Parabacteroides timonensis: one gene and its partner. The protein of the gene in region 1 interacts with the protein of each later gene in a pairwise test. Links are inferred from orthologs where the notes say so. Each region holds a gene or a part of one and is shown on either strand. Other genes may lie near its edges. The genes, in order: BQ7394_RS14435 and mrdA.

Region 1 (8,701 bases):
ATTTCCACGGCCGATGTTTGAGTTCATCGCCAGGTTACTCAGGTTGACGCTTTGATCGCGGATAATAATTTCGCCTTCCACATTACTCAGTTCGGCATCTTTGAAGTCTATCTTTTTCGCATTGGTATGGAGTGTCATATCCAGATTGGCCGGAATAACGAATACCTGATCGGTCGTGTCGAGTGAGGCTACGGAAATAGAATCCTGTAAGATATGGGTATCCATGGTCGCCAGGCTTTCCGCATCTATACCGGTATGGCCGGTGGACTCTTGTAATTCGGCATATTGCATGCCGGAGTTTATTGCTTTTATCAATTGGTTGCAATCGATATAATCAGAGGTAAGGGAGAAATTTCCTCTCAACTTGCCTCCCCGCAACATGGCCTGACGGATACTTTTGATTTCTCCGTTCAGCATGAAATCGCTTTTGCCCAGGTGCAGACGAGCATCGGTGAGAGTGATATCGTTTGTGTTAAATTTCAATGTTGTCTGATCGATTTTCATCGGGATAGGCATCATCCGGCTGAACCCGCGCATCTGTTTGAACGAGAGGCTGCCCCGCACTTCCCACTGTCGTAATAGTTGGGAGGTGACGTCGGTGGAGTCTATTTGAACCTGGCTGCCTGTTGTCCTTGTACGACGTGGCCGTCTTGCTGAGTTGGTACGTGTGGCCGTATCTGTCCGGGCAAGCCATCGCTGACGCATCGCATCACGGTAAGGTAGGGCTTCCAGATTAAATGTATTTTCCGAAAGTATCATCCCGGTACGCATGGGGATAATAAAATAACGTAGCGTATCGACGGAGATCGTAGCCCCGAGTGTCGGTATCCGTTTGTCGGAAGCCGAAGATTTGATCCCCCCTTTCAATACAGTCTTTCCGGCTACCAGTAATACGGAATCCGGCAGACGGGTACGCAGATAATCGAATCTGATTTGACCTGTCATCGGGATAACGGCTGTTGTATCTATTACAGGAGAAGTCTTTGCCTGTATAGCCAACTTACTTATGTTGGTACTTATAGCATCCTGGTATTTGACGTTCAGGCTGTCTACCGACATTGACATACTCAACAAGTCTTTGTTGTCCAGATACGAACTACTCAGCCCTGTCGAGTCTACGGAAAAATGTGCTTTGGCAATAAACACATCCATTCCAAGCGGCAGGCTGTAAGCTTTCAGCGTGTCAATATTCAGGCGGCCGGAAGCATGAACCTTTCCGTACTGGCTGTTCAATAGGTCGTCTACATTAAAAGAGGCGGAGAGATCGGCATCCATCACCCCTTGCAGGAACAAGGTATCCGGATTAATGAATTCTTTTGCCAGACGGGTGAAGTCGATTTTTCCTTTTATGTTTGTATCCACATTCGGTGAGGTCAGCAGATTGCTGACTTTGCCCTGCATATCGAGGGAGGTGGTCAGTCCTTTCAGTGTCAGTTGTTCGAGGGAAAGGAACGACGAGTCGGGATACATGCCGTTCAGATGCAGATCCATATCCATTTGCAGGGTATCGATTCCCTGTTTGACCCCCTTCATATGATAAGAACCGTTTTCTATCTTGCAACACAGGTTAACAGACGGCACAATACTGTCGCCCAGGAAACCATGTATATTCCCCTCCATAATGATAGAACCTTTCGCAACAGTCTTATCCCGGTTCTGGAAATAAGCGTCCGGTATGAAATGAAGCAGGTCATTCATGTCGGATATCTTAAGCCCGACTTCCATATCGATACGTGTCTGTTTCAGCAAAGGCAGGCTGCTGACGGAACCGTCGGCGGTGAAAGGTAGGTTGTTTACCAGTAATTCTGCATTGTTCAGCGTCACGGTGTTGTAGTTATCCGAGAGCAGGAGTTGGCTTTTCAGTTTTAGGGCCAGTTTGTTTGCGAGTGTATAAGTCGGGCTGCTGAAGAGAATGGAGGTACAGCCTGTTTCGACATCCAGCTTGTTACCTCCGGTAGTCAGTGAGCCATCGAGACTGAGGAAGAAACCGTTTATCTCGGCAAACAGGTCGCCCTGGCGGTCGTCGTAAGTGAAACGGCCGTTGGTAATGCGTACTTTCTGTAAGTCGATGGGGGGCAAGGGCTTCTTGTCGGTTGCAGCAGAGTCGGGTTCGCTCGAATAGATATCCCAGTTGGCTGAACCTTTCTTGTTGACATAGCCGTAGAAGCGGGGTTCTTCTATATTTACCTCGCCAACCGTTATCTTGCCGCCGAACAGGTAATCGGTTGGACGGAACGAGATCACTACCTGTTTGAATGCCAATAGTGAGTCGGAAGGGATAGCCAGTTCTTCGGTATGTGCCGTCGAATCTTCTGCGGCGTGTGATATCAGGTGTCCGTTGATCAGTTTGATTCCCAGATGCGGATAGGTCTCGAAGTAAGTCAATTCGATCCGTTCGCAATCGAGGTGTGCATCAAGGAATTTATTCGTTTGCTCGATAACGAGCGGAGTCAGTTTTTCCGGAGGCAGTACTCCCCAGTTAAGTATACTGAAACCGATACCCGGTAGGATAAAGAACAGGGTTACGAGTAAGGCGATAACAATCGTGATGACTTTTTTATTGATCTTCTTCATATCAGGCTTGTATTGCATTTTGGATGCGTTGTAAAACATCTTTCTTGATCGAATCGATTAAAGCTGTTGTCTCATCTTCCGAAGGGAAGGTTCCGTATTTATAGCTTTTCTCATTGAATGTGTAAAAGGAATAATCAAACAGGACACTTGCTTGTTTAAAAATAGGTGTGTCTTTCATGTTAAATTCGGCTCTTACTCCCTGGAATGCCATATGGAACATGATTGACTGAGCTTCAGTCAGAATGCCCATATCTTTTTCTGATAAGTTATCAATGGACAATTCTACCTTTTCATTTAAGTTAAAGAAACTGCCACTACTTATAGAGTCTCTATTTTTAGTCATATTATAGTGAACAGTAAACGTATTAAAGAACTCTGTAGCCGGCTTTAACGTTTCAAGTAGTTTTTGGGCGAACGGGCGATGAAACAGATTGAATATATCCACTTTATTTTGCGGAGTATCTTGTTTCTCGTTCTTATCGACCTCTTTCTTAGCAGTCCGTTTTAGTATTGCCAGTTGCTTCTCAAAATCATCCTCTTCCTCGATACTTTCTCCTTTGGCAGCCTTAATGCAAGTTGTCAATGCCCTTTCGAGGCAACCTTCCATATAACTTACAAGCGGTTGTATTTGCGATAGTTCAGCATGTGCACCGACAGATGGAGTAGGGCCGACAGCAACGTCGCAACGATTTAATGCTGTCAAATAATTTTCTTTATCTTTACTCTTAACCACGATCATCGGATAATTGTGGCGGGATAATATATAATTCACTATCAGTCGGGCGATTCGCCCGTTCCCGTCCTCAAAAGGATGGATTCGGATGTAGCGGTAATGAAATAATGCAGCCAGCTCGACCGGCGTTAATGCCCCTTCGGCTTCTGCCGCATTATACCAGGCAACCAAATCGCTCATCAGGGCAGGAGTCTCTTCGGGTGAAGCGTATTCGAAACGTTCTCCTGTTACAGTAATGACGGAGTTGGGACGTGTTTTGTATGTTCCGGCATGAATTATATAGGAAGTCGTTTGTCCGTCAGGGAGTGTACGGAAGATTGTATAATCTTCCCGTAAGAGTGTCAGATGAAGCTGACGAATGAATGTTTCCGTCAGAGGTTTTTCTTTTTCCATAGCCTCCGTTTGCATCATTTTCAGTCCGACATTATGTGCTTTCATCTCTTCCAAGTCTTTCATGTTGGCTGCCTCGACTACTTTCCCAAATAGCAATAGGAGCTCGGTTTGTCCGTAAGTCAGCGTATTTCCTTCGATATGGTTAGAGTTGTAATTGAATTCTAACATGAATTTTTGGTTCAGTCGTGTTTGGTCGTCTGCTTTTAAAGGCTGAAGGGATAGCCATTCCGTATATAGTTGTTCGATCTTATGCGCCATAATGATATGTTTTAATCGTTAGTATTGCAAATGTAGGAATTTACTTGACAATAACTCATATCTTTGTTCCCGATAAGTTTATTTAGAAATAATAAGGAATATGGATTTTCGTCTGAAGGTATTTTACAGTGTTGCGACGAACCTGAGCTTTACGAAGGCTTCAAAGGAGTTGTTTATCAGCCAGCCTGCTATCAGCAAGCATATTCATGAGCTGGAGGTACAGTATAAGACGCCGCTTTTCGACCGTACCGGTGGCCGTATCGTGCTGACAACTGCGGGAGAGTTGCTCCTGTCGCATACCAATAACCTGCTGACGGCTTACCGTCAACTGGATTTCGAAATGAACCTGCTGACCAATAACGTCTGTGGCGAACTGCGTCTCGGCGCCAGCACGACGATTGCGCAGTATGTCCTGCCACCTATCCTTTCTTCTTTTGTCACCAAGTTTCCCGATATCCGCGTTTCCCTGCTCAACGGCAACAGTCACGATATCGAGAAAGCCCTGCGCGAAGGAAAGATCACGCTCGGACTGGTAGAGGGCAATGCCCGTCAGAGTTCCTTACATTACACCCCCTTCATGAAGGATGAACTGGTATTGCTGACCCATACCGGTAGCAAGCTGGCCCATTACGATGAACTGACGCTCGAGCAATTATGTACCCTTCCGTTGATACTTCGCGAAAACGGTTCGGGAACATTGGAGGTACTCGAATCGGCATTGGCCGAACATCAGATCAAACTGTCACAACTGAAAGTGTTGATGCAGTTAGGAAGTACGGAGAGCATCAAATTATTTCTGGAGAATTCGGATGCTTTGGCTATTTTGTCGGTGCGTGCCGTCACCCGCGAGTTGACATCAGGAATATTGAAGGTGATCGATATATCTGACTTTACGGCCGAACGAATGTTCTCTTTCGTGCAACTGCAAGGGCAGAGTGGGGGATTGGAAGAGAGTTTTATGCGATATATGCAAACCTATAAATAATCTATAACCTCAAGTTATCTGCTATTCCATATAGTGATTGGGAGCGCTTGTATTTTAATTTTACCTTTGCGCCGTCAAAAGAGAAGATAACTAAATGAAATTATAGTAATGAATACAATTGAGCAAGTTCTGACGAAGTACAACAAACCCCTTTTCATTCTCCTTTTCGCTATTTGTCTATTGCCTTTTATTTCACCCGCAATAGCCCTGTTTCTGGGGCTTGCACTCGGGATGACGGCCGGGCAGCCTTTTCCTAAGTTTAGTAAGAAGACATCCAAATATCTGTTACAGTTTTCGGTCGTAGGGCTCGGGTTCGGTATGAATCTGCATGAGTCGCTGAAGACAGGGAAGGAAGGGATGCTTTTCACCATTGTGTCGGTGGCGGCTGTACTGGTGTTGGGTATATATCTGGGCAAACGTCTGATGATGGATAGGAAAACCGCTTATCTGATCTCTGCCGGGACAGCTATTTGCGGCGGTAGCGCCATTGCAGCCGTAGGGCCGGTAGTGAAAGCTAACGATAATGAAATGTCGATGGCACTGGGTACGATCTTTATCCTGAATGCAATTGCGCTGTTTATTTTTCCTCCTATCGGTCATTTACTCAATATGACGCAGGAGCAATTCGGCATGTGGGCGGCTATTGCTATCCACGACACCAGTTCGGTGGTCGGTGCCGGTGCTGCTTATGGTGAGAAAGCGCTTGAAATCGCTACGATGGTTAAGTTAACACGTGCTTTGTGGATTATTCCGATTACGATCGTCACCATGTTCCTCTTCAAGCAAAAAGGTGGTAAGATCGCTATTCCCTGGTTTATCTTCTTTTTCATTCTGGCAATGGTTGCCAACACCTTTTTAACGATCCCCGAAACTGTGACAGGTTCGTTAGTTTGGTTGGCTAAGAAGGGATTGACCGTCACTCTCTTTCTGATTGGAGCCGGATTATCAAGAAAAGTAATCAAACAGGTCGGTGTCCGTCCGATGGTACAAGGGGTAGTGCTTTGGGTTTTCATTGGTTTAATTAGCCTGGGAGTTATATTATTGGTTTAATTTCTTATCTTTGCGATTTCTAAGCGAATAAGAAGATGGCTTCAAAAGTAACAAAAGGCATTATAATTACATTCTGGGTACTGTTTGCGGCAGCAGTAGGAACTGTATTTCTGATTTTTACCGCAATAGCGAATGGCTCTATCGGGTATATGCCGCCGGTGGAACAGCTCGAAAATCCTATCGACAAATATGCATCCCAGATCATTTCATCTGACGGAAAGACTTTGGGAAGTTATGCCCATAGTCAGGATAACCGTATCATGACAAATTATAAGGATCTTTCTCCTGACCTGGTGAAAGCCTTGATAGCTACCGAAGATATTCGTTATGCACAACATAGCGGTATTGATGCGCAGGGATTGTTCCGCGCTGTTGTGAAACGCGGTATCCTGATGCAGAAGAGTGGTGGTGGCGGTAGTACCATTACCCAGCAGCTGGCAAAACAGCTTTTCTCACCGAGTGCCGATAACTTTATGGAACGCCTGTTCCAGAAGCCGATCGAATGGGTGATTGCCGTTCAATTGGAACGTTATTACACAAAGGAAGAGATTATCAGCATGTATTTGAACAAGTTCGACTTCCTGTATAATGCCGTAGGTATCCAATCGGCTGCACGTGTTTATTTCGGTACCACTCCCAAGAATTTGAAGATAGAAGAAGCCGCTACGCTGGTGGGAATGTGTAAGAACCCTTCTTACTTTAACCCGGTACGCCAGAATGAACGTACCCGTGGCCGTCGTAATACGGTGCTCGAACAGATGCAGAAGGCCGGTTATATCTCTCGTGCCGATTGCGACTCGTTAAAAGCGTTGCCGCTGACTGTCCGTTTCAGCCGTATGGATCATAAGGAAGGCTTGGCTCCCTATTTCCGTGAATATCTTCGCCTGACATTGACGGCTAAGAAACCGGACCGTAAACGTTATGCCTCTTGGCAAGGTCAGAAGTTCTCGGAAGATTCGCTGGCCTGGGAAACCAATCCTCTGTACGGTTGGTGTAATAAGAATAAAAAAGCCGATGGTGAGTTCTATAACCTTTATACCGACGGTCTGAAAATATATACGACCATCGACTCGCGTATGCAGAAGTATGCAGAAGATGCCGTTCGCGAACATATCGGAAAAGAATTACAACCTGCTTTCTTCCGTGAGAAGAAAGGACGCAGTTATGCGCCGTTCTCCCGTGATGTGTCGGTTGGACAGGTAGATACGATGATTATGCGTGCGATGCACCAGACTGACCGCTACCGCAGCATGAAGAGTAGTGGAATGAACGAAGCCGATATGCGTAAAGAGTTCCAGAAACCGGTGGAAATGCGTGTATTCAGTTGGAATGGACCGATCGACACCATTATGTCGCCGTGGGATTCTATCCGTTATCATAAGAGTTTCCTGCGTACGGCCTTTATGTCGATGGACCCGCGTACGGGATATGTGAAGGCTTATGTGGGAGGTATCGATTATAATGATTTCCAGTATGATATGATAAATGGCGGACGTCGCCAGGTGGGTTCTACCATCAAGCCTTTCCTTTATTCGTTGGCGATGATCGAAGGTATTAGCCCTTGTGAGGAAATGCTTCACGTGCAGCAACAACTGACCGACGAGAACGGTATCCTTTGGTCGCCGCGTAATGCCGGAGCCAAGCGGGTAGGTGAAATGGTGACTATCCAGTGGGGATTGCAGAATTCGTCCAACTGGGTGACTGCTTATCTGATGAAGCAGCTTTCTCCTTATACCTTTGTCCGCCTGTTGCATTCGTTCGGGCTGAAAGGGAATATCGATCCTGTTATTTCCGTATCGCTCGGTACGCCGGATGTGTCGGTGGGCGAAATGGTGGCTGCTTATACGGTGTTTGCCAATAAGGGTATCCGTGTCGAACCGCTTTATGTAACCCGTATCGAAGACTCGTATGGAAATACGATAGCCAGCTTTAATTCGCAAATGAACGAAGTTTTGCCGGAAGATGCTTCCTATAAGATGCTGTATATGTTGCGGAGTGTGATCGATGGTGGAACCGGTGGACGTGTCCGTTTCCGGTATGGTATAAAGGCGCCTATGGGAGGTAAGACAGGTACGACACAGAATAACTCCGACGGATGGTTTATGGGATTCACGCCGAGCCTGGTGTCCGGTTGTTGGGTAGGAGGCGAGGATCGTTCGATCCACTTCGATCGTCTGCAGGAAGGACAGGGAGCCAGTATGGCTTTACCTATCTACGGCTTATTTATGCAGAAAGTGTATGCCGACAAGACTCTCGGTTATTCGGAGGATGACGATTTCGATGTTCCGGAACAATATGCAAATCCTTGCAAGACAACGACGGAGGAAGAGCGGAGGCATATACCGACCGATGTCGGAGGTATCGACAAGATGTTTGAATAACAGACTAAGTTAATTAACATACCCGGCTCCCACAAATCTAAATAATTTGTTAGATTTGTGGGAGTTAATATTTTATTTAGGGTATTATGGAACGAGAATCAGTTATCTCCCTGCTGGATGACCGGCAAAAAGTATTCGACTTCGTCGTGATAGGCGGCGGAGCGACAGGTTTGGGAATAGCGCTCGATGCGGCAACCCGCGGATATAGCGTGGCCTTGTTCGAACGTTCGGATTTTACAAAAGGGACCTCCAGCCGGAGTACGAAGCTGGTGCATGGAGGTGTTCGTTATCTGGCACAGGGAGATATGTCACTGGTTTTTGAAGCTC
Region 2 (8,713 bases), on another replicon or contig:
CTTCGTTTCAACAGGGGGAACACAAACATTTATCGAATCATTAGGCATTCCTTGTGATGCGGTGGAAGACCTGACCGGATATCCTTCAATTTTAGGAGGACGTGTTAAGACTCTTCACCCGAAAGTTTTCGGTGGCATCCTTAACCGTAGAGACAATGATGGCGACAAAGCACAGATTGCAGAATATGAAATTCCTGAAATTGACTTGGTGATTGTAGACTTGTATCCGTTTGAAGAAACAGTAGCTTCTGGTGCGGAAGAACAGGCAATCATCGAAAAGATAGATATAGGTGGTATCTCATTGATCCGTGCCGCTGCAAAGAACTTCAAAGATGTAGTGATCGTAGCATCTAAAGCACAGTATCAGCCTTTGATGCAAGTGCTGAATGAAAAGGGGGCAGAAACTTCCCTGGAAGACCGTAAATGGTTTGCCAAAGAAGCTTTTGCTGTTTCATCAGGCTATGATTCTGCTATCTTCAATTATTTTGACGGACGTGAAGGCTCACACTTCCGTGCAGCCGTAGACCAGCCGATGAACCTGCGTTATGGTGAAAATCCTCACCAGGCCGCTAAGTTCTATGGTAAGTTCAGCGATATGTTCGACCAGATACACGGTAAAGAGATTTCTTACAATAACTTGTTGGATATCGATGCTGCTGTCAGCCTGATCGACGAGTTCAATGAATTGACATTCGCTATCCTCAAACATAATAACGCTTGTGGTATCGCATCCCGTCCTACCGTGCTGGAAGCATGGAAAGATGCACTGGCCGGTGACCCGGTTTCTGCATTCGGCGGTATTCTGATTGCCAACAGCGCAATTGATAAAGAAGTAGCTGAAGAGATCAACAAGATTTTCTTCGAAGTGATCATCGCCCCGGAATATACAAAAGACGCTTTGGAAGTATTGATGCAAAAGAAAAACCGCATCATCCTGATCCGTAAGGAAACAAAGACTTGTCCGATGCAGTTCCGTTCACTCTTGAATGGTGCATTAATGCAGGAAAAAGACCTCAGTATCCAGACTGTTGCAGATCTGGAACCGATGACAGACAAACATCCCTCTTCTCAGGAAGTGGAAGACCTGTTGTTCGCTAATAAACTGGTGAAACACAGTAAATCAAACGCTATCACGCTGGTAAAGAATAAACAGCTTTGCGCTAGTGGTATCGGTCAGACATCGCGTGTAGACTCTTTGAAACAGGCTATTGAAAAGGCAAACTCTTTCGAGTTCGATCTGAAAGGTGCCGTTATGGCTTCGGATGCATTCTTCCCATTCCCAGACTGTGTTGAAATTGCTGATAAGGCAGGTATTACTGCTGTTATTCAGCCGGGTGGTTCTGTAAATGACAAGTTGTCCGTTGAGTATTGCAACGCGCATGGCTTGGCTATGGTTAAGACGGGAGTCCGTCATTTCAAACATTAAAAAAACACCTTATTAAAAAATGGGATTATTTTCTTTCACACAAGAAATAGCGATGGACCTGGGTACTGCGAATACCATCATCATCAGTGGTGGTAAAGTAGTAGTAGATCAGCCATCGGTAGTTGCCCTCGACAGACGTACCGACAAAGTATTGGCTGTTGGCGAAAAGGCACGCCAGATGCACGGAAAGACGCATGAGAACATTCGTACGATCCGTCCGCTTCGCGACGGTGTGATTGCCGACTTCTTTGCTGCAGAGCAGATGATACGCGGCCTGATCAAAATGATCAATCCGAAACACCGCTGGTTTTCTCCTTCACTCCGTGTAGTGGTATGTATCCCTTCCGGTAGTACAGAAGTAGAGATTCGTGCCGTACGCGACTCCGCCGAACATGCCGGAGGCCGTGATGTATATATGATTTATGAACCTATGGCCGCTGCAATCGGTATCGGTATTGATGTCGAAGCTCCCGAAGGCAACATGATCGTAGATATAGGCGGTGGAACAACCGAGATCGCTGTTATCTCGCTGGGAGGTATCGTATCCAATAAATCAATCCGTATTGCCGGTGACGACTTGACGGCTGATATTATGGAATATATGCGTCGCCAGCACAACGTGAAGGTAGGCGAACGTACGGCCGAATTGATCAAGATCAATGTAGGTTCAGCATTAACGTTCCTGGATAATCCTCCTGAAGATTATATCGTACACGGTCCGAACCAGATGACTGCTCTTCCGATGGAAGTTCCTGTTTCTTATCAGGAAATCGCGCACTGTCTGGAGAAATCTATCTCGAAGATGGAAGCTGCTATCCTGAGTGCATTGGAACAGACGCCTCCTGAACTGTATGCCGATATCGTACGCAACGGTATCTATCTGGCCGGTGGGGGTGCCCTGATGCGCGGACTCGACAAACGATTGACAGATAAGATCAACATCCCGTTCCATATCGCTGAAGACCCGTTGCATGCGGTAGCGAAAGGTACAGGTGTAGCGTTGAAGAATATAGATAAATTTAATTTCCTTATTCGATAAAATAGTTGACAGTTGACAAGTGACGGTTGACAGCTTAGTTTTTCTAATCTAACTGTCCACTGTCACTTGTCAACTGTCAACTTGTTAAATTGATTATGCGTAAACTGCTGGACTTCCTGGTAAGAAAGAGGCATTGGTTTCTGTTTGTTTTGCTTGAGATTGTTTCGGTAATGCTGATTTATCGCAATAGCGCATATCAGCGGAATATAATCTTTAGTTCTGCAAATGTATTGACAGGACATATTGCTTCTGTTTCCGGTTATGTTAGATCCTATCTCGACCTGCGCGAGATAAACAAGGAATTGTTGGAAAGGAACGGGCAACTGGAAATGGACCTGTTGGAGTTACAGGATCGGCTGGATATGATGATGGCCGATACGGTGAACTTTGCCGGGTTTGCTCCCGACTCGATCGAGCAGTTTCAGTATAGTTTTATCTTAGCGGAAGTGGCCAATAACAGTGTGAGTCATCTTTCGAATTATATCACTGTAAACAAAGGACGTAAGGACGGGATAGCTCCGGATATGGGAGTTGTTTCCGAACGCGGAGTTGTTGGGATTGTTTCAACAGTGGCAGATCATTTTTCAGTAGTTATTCCGTTACTCAATCCTAAGTCTAGACTTAGTTGCAAGGTGTTGGGGAGTAGCTATTTCGGTTCATTAAGCTGGGACGGGCGTAATACACGTTATGCCAATCTGGAAGAACTGCCGAGGCATGTGGAGTTTCAGAAAGGCGACACGATTGTGACCAGTGGTTTTTCAAGTGTATTCCCTGCGGGGATTATAGTCGGAACAGTTGCTGATTTTGAAAAACAGCATGACGATAACTTCTTTACACTGAAAGTCGAACTGGCAACGGATTTCCAATCGTTGAATAACGTCCGTATCATAAAAAATTTTAATCAGGAAGAACAGATAAGGGTAGAACAAGAAGCAAGAAGAAATGATTAATAATTTAATAAGAGGATTGCTTTATTTTGTTGTATTGGTGTTGGTCCAGGTATTGATCTTGAATAATATTCATTTTCTGCGGATCGCAACACCATTCCTGTATCTTTATTTTATTATAAAGATGCCGGTCGGTTCGCTACGCGATCTGGTCGTTCTTTTCTCGTTCCTTATCGGTCTGGTGATCGATTTATTTTCAAATACTCCCGGAATGCATGCAGCAGCATGTACCTTGACCGGATTTATACGTGAACCGCTGATACGTTTTTATATGGGAAAGGATCTTCCGGACGGAATATATCCTTCTTATAAAACATTCGGTTATGGAGGTTTTTTCCGGTATGTACTGTCGTTAGTGCTGATTCATCATGTAACGCTGTTTCTGATCGAATCGCTGACCTTATTCGATCCGTTATTCCTTGCTATCCGTATCGGAGCGAGTGTAATAACGACTACATTATTAATTTGTACAATAGAAGCATTCAATATAGAGACCCAAAAGAGTGGAGACTAATGCAAAGTATACACTTGAGAACAGGCGCTATGTTATTATAGGTGCCGTTGTTCTGTTGGTCATCGTTTTTATTATCCGTTTGTTCTACCTTCAAGTGGTGGAGAACGATTATAAAGCGTGGGCTGACAGCAATGCGTTCCTGAAAAAGACTTTATTACCTTCCCGCGGTATGATTTACGACCGTAACGGGAAATTACTTGTTTATAACCAGCCGGCGTATGAAGTAATGCTTATCATGCGTGAGGTTCAGCCGTTCGATACGCTTGACTTTTGTAATATCCTGAGCATAACCAAAGAGCAGTTTGAAAAGAGGATTGCCGATTTGAAGAACCGCCAGTTGAATCCGGGTTATTCGTCGTATGTCCCGCAGGTGTTTATGAACAATCTTTCTGCACAGGAGTGCGGGGTATTGCAGGAAAAGTTATATAAATTTCCTGGATTTTATATTCAGAACCGTACGATCCGGCAATATGAGTATCCTTATGCCGCTCACATTCTGGGTAATATCGGTGAAGTGGACCGGAAAGATATAAAAAAGGACGATTATTATGTGCAAGGCGATTATTCCGGCCGTGCAGGTGTTGAACGCTCGTATGAGAAAGAGTTGCGTGGTGTAAAAGGAGTAGAGATCCTTTTACGGGATGTGCATGGGCGTATAAAAGGAAAATACGATGAAGGTAATAGCGACGTAGCCCCGGTGTCCGGAAAGAACCTGAAACTTTCCATCGATATGGATTTGCAGGCTTACGGAGAAAAATTGATGAAAAATAAGGTCGGTAGTATCGTTATGATCGAACCGGAAACGGGAGAAGTACTTTGTATGGTCTCTTCTCCTAATTATGATCCGAGCCTGTTGGTTGGACGCCAGAGAGGAAAGAATCATAAAATCCTGGAAGAAGACCCTCGAACACCGCTTATCGACCGTTCCATAACCGGATTTTATCCTCCCGGCTCAACATTTAAACCTACACAGGGATTGATCTTTCTGCAGGAAGGCGTCATTACCCCTGAAACAATGTACACCTGTGCCCATGGATATACTTTCCGGGGAGGAAAGCCGGCCTGTCACGGACATCCTTCTCCTTTGAGCCTGGTTCCGGCTTTGGCTACTTCATGTAACTCTTATTTTTGCTGGGGATTGCATGATATGTTGGATAGCCGTCGCCGGTATCCTACTGTTCAGGAGGCGTTTGAGGTCTGGAAGAACCATCTGGTTTCGATGGGGTATGGTTATCCGCTCGGTATCGACTTACCTGGAGAGAAAAGAGGATATATACCGAATAGTAAAGTGTACGACAAGGCATATAGAGGTCGTTGGAATTCGAGTACCGTTATTTCCATAGCGATCGGTCAGGGGGAAGTTTCAGCGACGCCTTTACAAATATGTAATCTGGCTGCGACAATTGCTAACCGGGGATATTTCATTACGCCTCATGTTGTAAAAGAGGTGCAGGATACTCCTTTGGATACGCTTTATACGAACAGGCGTTATCCTACGATCGACTCGAAATATTATGATGTAATAGCAGAAGGGATGCGGAATGCCGTAGTGGGCGGAACTTGTTGGAAAGCCGCTATTCCCGGTATCGAGGTATGCGGTAAGACCGGTACGGCTGAAAACCCTCATGGTAAGGATCACTCGGCATTTATCGGTTTTGCTCCTTATAAAAATCCGAAAGTAGCGATTTGTGTTTATGTGCAGAACGGAGGTTTCGGGGCTGTCTTCGGTGTGCCGATCGGTAAACTGATGATGGAACTTTATCTGAAGGGAGAAATCTCTCCGGAAGATAAGGCTCTGGAAGAACAAATAAGTAATACGGTAGTAGAATCTGATAAGATATATTCTTTAGTAGATCGTGGGTTATAGGAAAACAGAAATATGGAAAACAGTCGACTGGTTCACCATCTTACTTTATATATTGATGGTTGTAGCCGGTTGGTTTACTATTTGTGGAGCTAGCTTCGAGTTTGACAGTGTCGGCTTGTTCGATATAAGTGGTCGCCCCGGTTCCCAGTTGATGTGGATCGGAATATGTATGGCTGTTGTATTTATCATACTCATGCTGGAAAGCGACTTTTTTGACGTTTTCGCTTACCTGATCTATGCAGCCATTATTGTATTGTTGATAGCGACGATATTTCTGGCCCCTGATATTAAGGGGTCTCATTCCTGGCTGAAGTTTGGGAGCTTCCGTATACAGCCTGCTGAATTTGCAAAATTCGCTACGGCACTGGCTGTGGCCAAGTTTATGAATTCCTATGGTTTTAAATTGACGACTCCGAAGAATTTCGGGATAACTCTTTTGATCGTTTTCTTACCGATGATCTGCATTATTTTGCAGAAGGAAACAGGCTCCGCCCTGGTGTATCTGGCCTTTTTCCTGATGCTGTATCGTGAAGGAATGTCTGGGTATATATTATTATCGGGAGTCTGTGCAGTGATTTTCTTTGTTACAACCATGAAGTTTTCGGAGGTTGTTCTCGGAGCTACGCAGATGGGAGAGCTGATCGTGTCATCCATCATCCTGTTTATTACATATATTTTGGTGACGGTAGTTCGCCGGGACAGGACGGCCCTGCTCGTGATGTTGAGCGGTACGGCGATAGCTTATCTGGGAGGATATATCGTGTCGTTATTCGTTCCTGTCAATTTTGCTTGGATAGCTATGGGGTTGGTAGGGCTGGCGGTTATCTATCTTATCTATTTGTCTGTGAGGAACTGGGTATGGCATTATGCTTTGATAGCTAGCTTTGCCTTGGGGTCATTGGCCTTTATGTACTCGGTAGATTATGTTTTCGATAATATACTGGAACCGCATCAACAGATACGCATAAAAGTCTCTTTGGGACTGGAAGATGATCCGAGCGGTGCCGGATATAATGTAAATCAATCGAAGATCGCTATCGGTTCGGGGGGATTGACCGGCAAAGGATTCCTCAATGGGACGCAGACGAAATTAAAGTATGTACCGGAACAGGATACCGACTTTATCTTTTGTACGGTCGGAGAGGAGCAGGGCTTTATTGGTTCTACAGCCGTATTGATCTTGTTCGGTATATTTATTATCCGGTTAATTATGCTTTCCGAAAGACAGAATAGTACATTTAACCGGGTTTATGGATACAGCGTAGCCTCCATCTTTATTTTTCACCTGGCTATTAATGTAGGGATGGTGACCGGGTTGACTCCGGTAATCGGTATTCCACTACCATTCTTCAGCTATGGAGGCTCCTCTTTGCTTGGATTTACGATTCTGTTATTTATCTTTCTTCGCCTGGATGCTTCCCGTAGAGAACGATGATTATTTTGCTTTCTCTACGCGGAAACCTATTTCCTGGATTCCTTTCAATGTACTGTCTCGCATTCCCTGGCGGAAACTGAAGGTGTACATTCCCGGATGTTCGAATGTATATTTCTCCCGTATGGGAAAGCTAGATTGAAATAAAGAAATACCATGTCCGTACCACTTCCCGAACTCGTCTGCCAATACGCATTCTATGGTATCCCGTTTAAGAGGGCCTATCGGTTGTTCTTCGTTGCAGAATAACCAAAGGTTCTGGTAAGGATACATATTATTATTACGTACCTCGAGCGTAAGATTGTAAGGACAGGAAATGTCGTCTACCTGAAAAGAGAAATAGTATTCCTTATCCTTCTCCCACGCTGTATTATCAATGGCCTGGTACTGGTCGTACAAGGCCTGTTGATCGCAGGAGAAGCATAAGAATGTAAATAGAACGACAATGAGTCCTTTAAGCTTCGGGCTTATTCTCCGGTTTATTTGCCGGTTTAGCTGGTTGCTGAGGTTTGTCATTATTCGCAGGCTTGTCATTATTTCCTTTAGGCTTTTGTTTGTTTCTGTTATTCCGGTTGTTATTATTGTTGTTGCGGTTGTTGTTGCCGTTATTGTTTCCTCCGCCTTTGTTACCGTTATTGTTGTTACCGGAATTCCTGTTGTTGTCGTTGCCGGGTTGCTTTTCTCCATTTCCGGGACGATTGTTTGCCGGCCGAGCATTTACTATCGGTTTGTTATTTCCGTTTTCATTATTAGCCGAGGCATTGTTATTGGCCGGAGCGTTGTTATTGCTGCCACCATTGCCACCGCCGTTATTTCCCGACGGACGTTTTTTCTTCTTTTTCTTAACAGAATCGAAGCGGGTAACACTGTCCTGACCGAGAATATCCTGTGCGTCGCGTTTAGGCGGTTGCGGTTTCGTGTCGGCTTCCAATGTAACCGGTTTACTTCCTTTCTTATTCATGTTGATCACATCGAACGCACGGTCGGCTGATATGGTAACCAGGTTTGCAGCAAACGACTTATCTGTAGAATAAGTGATCTCACGTTTGAAGATATCTGTTTTGAAATGATAGTAGTTGTTGTCTTTCGTTTCCAGAACGATCTCCCTGGAAGGTAAACGCTTCTGTGCTTCCACGTAAGCATCCACTTCATAGTTGATGCAACATTTCAATTTGGCACATTGTCCGGCCAGCTTCTGAGGGTTCATGGATATATCCTGATAGCGGGCTGCTCCGGTTGCAACGGATACGAAACTAGTCATCCAACTGGAACAGCATAGTTCACGTCCGCACGGGCCGATACCTCCGATACGTCCGGCTTCCTGGCGGGCTCCGATCTGCTTCATTTCGATACGGACGCGGAATGCTTCTGCCAGAACTTTGATCAGTTGGCGGAAATCGACACGTTCGTCGGCAATATAATAGAAGATCGCTTTGTTACCGTCTCCCTGGTACTCTACGTCTCCGATCTTCATATTCAATCCCAGGT

Evidence for each region.
Region 2: the proteins of BQ7394_RS14435 (region 1) and mrdA interact in binary tests that used the Escherichia coli proteins (3 or more experiments, as listed by UniProt). The link is inferred for Parabacteroides timonensis from one-to-one orthologs.

The regions. Positions count from the first base shown.
Region 1 is NZ_LT669941.1:1,695,960-1,704,660, reverse strand. Bases 5,714-8,701 are described here. They hold BQ7394_RS14435 (transglycosylase domain-containing protein), read left to right. Parts: upstream 5,714-6,028; coding sequence 6,029-8,374; downstream 8,375-8,701. Other genes in these bases: BQ7394_RS14430 (glycerol-3-phosphate dehydrogenase/oxidase), read left to right, coding at 8,461-8,701; BQ7394_RS14440 (YeiH family protein), read left to right, coding at 5,714-5,993. Outside these bases: BQ7394_RS14455 (AsmA-like C-terminal region-containing protein), read right to left, coding at 1-2,574; BQ7394_RS14450 (Fic family protein), read right to left, coding at 2,576-3,958; BQ7394_RS14445 (LysR family transcriptional regulator), read left to right, coding at 4,059-4,943; more of BQ7394_RS14440, read left to right, coding at 5,052-5,713. UniProt on the Escherichia coli protein: Cell wall formation. Synthesis of cross-linked peptidoglycan from the lipid intermediates.
Region 2 is NZ_LT669940.1:1,310,485-1,319,197, forward strand. What follows is about bases 3,355-6,354. They hold mrdA (penicillin-binding protein 2), read left to right. Parts: upstream 3,355-3,915; coding sequence 3,916-5,793; downstream 5,794-6,354. Other genes in these bases: mreC (rod shape-determining protein MreC), read left to right, coding at 3,355-3,415; mreD (rod shape-determining protein MreD), read left to right, coding at 3,408-3,926; rodA (rod shape-determining protein RodA), read left to right, coding at 5,783-6,354. Outside these bases: purH (bifunctional phosphoribosylaminoimidazolecarboxamide formyltransferase/IMP cyclohydrolase), read left to right, coding at 1-1,426; BQ7394_RS05755 (rod shape-determining protein), read left to right, coding at 1,446-2,465; more of mreC, read left to right, coding at 2,561-3,354; more of rodA, read left to right, coding at 6,355-7,228; gliding motility lipoprotein GldH, read right to left, coding at 7,229-7,741; BQ7394_RS05785 (PSP1 domain-containing protein), read right to left, coding at 7,680-8,713. UniProt on the Escherichia coli protein: Catalyzes cross-linking of the peptidoglycan cell wall. Responsible for the determination of the rod shape of the cell. Is probably required for lateral peptidoglycan synthesis and maintenance of the correct diameter during lateral and centripetal growth.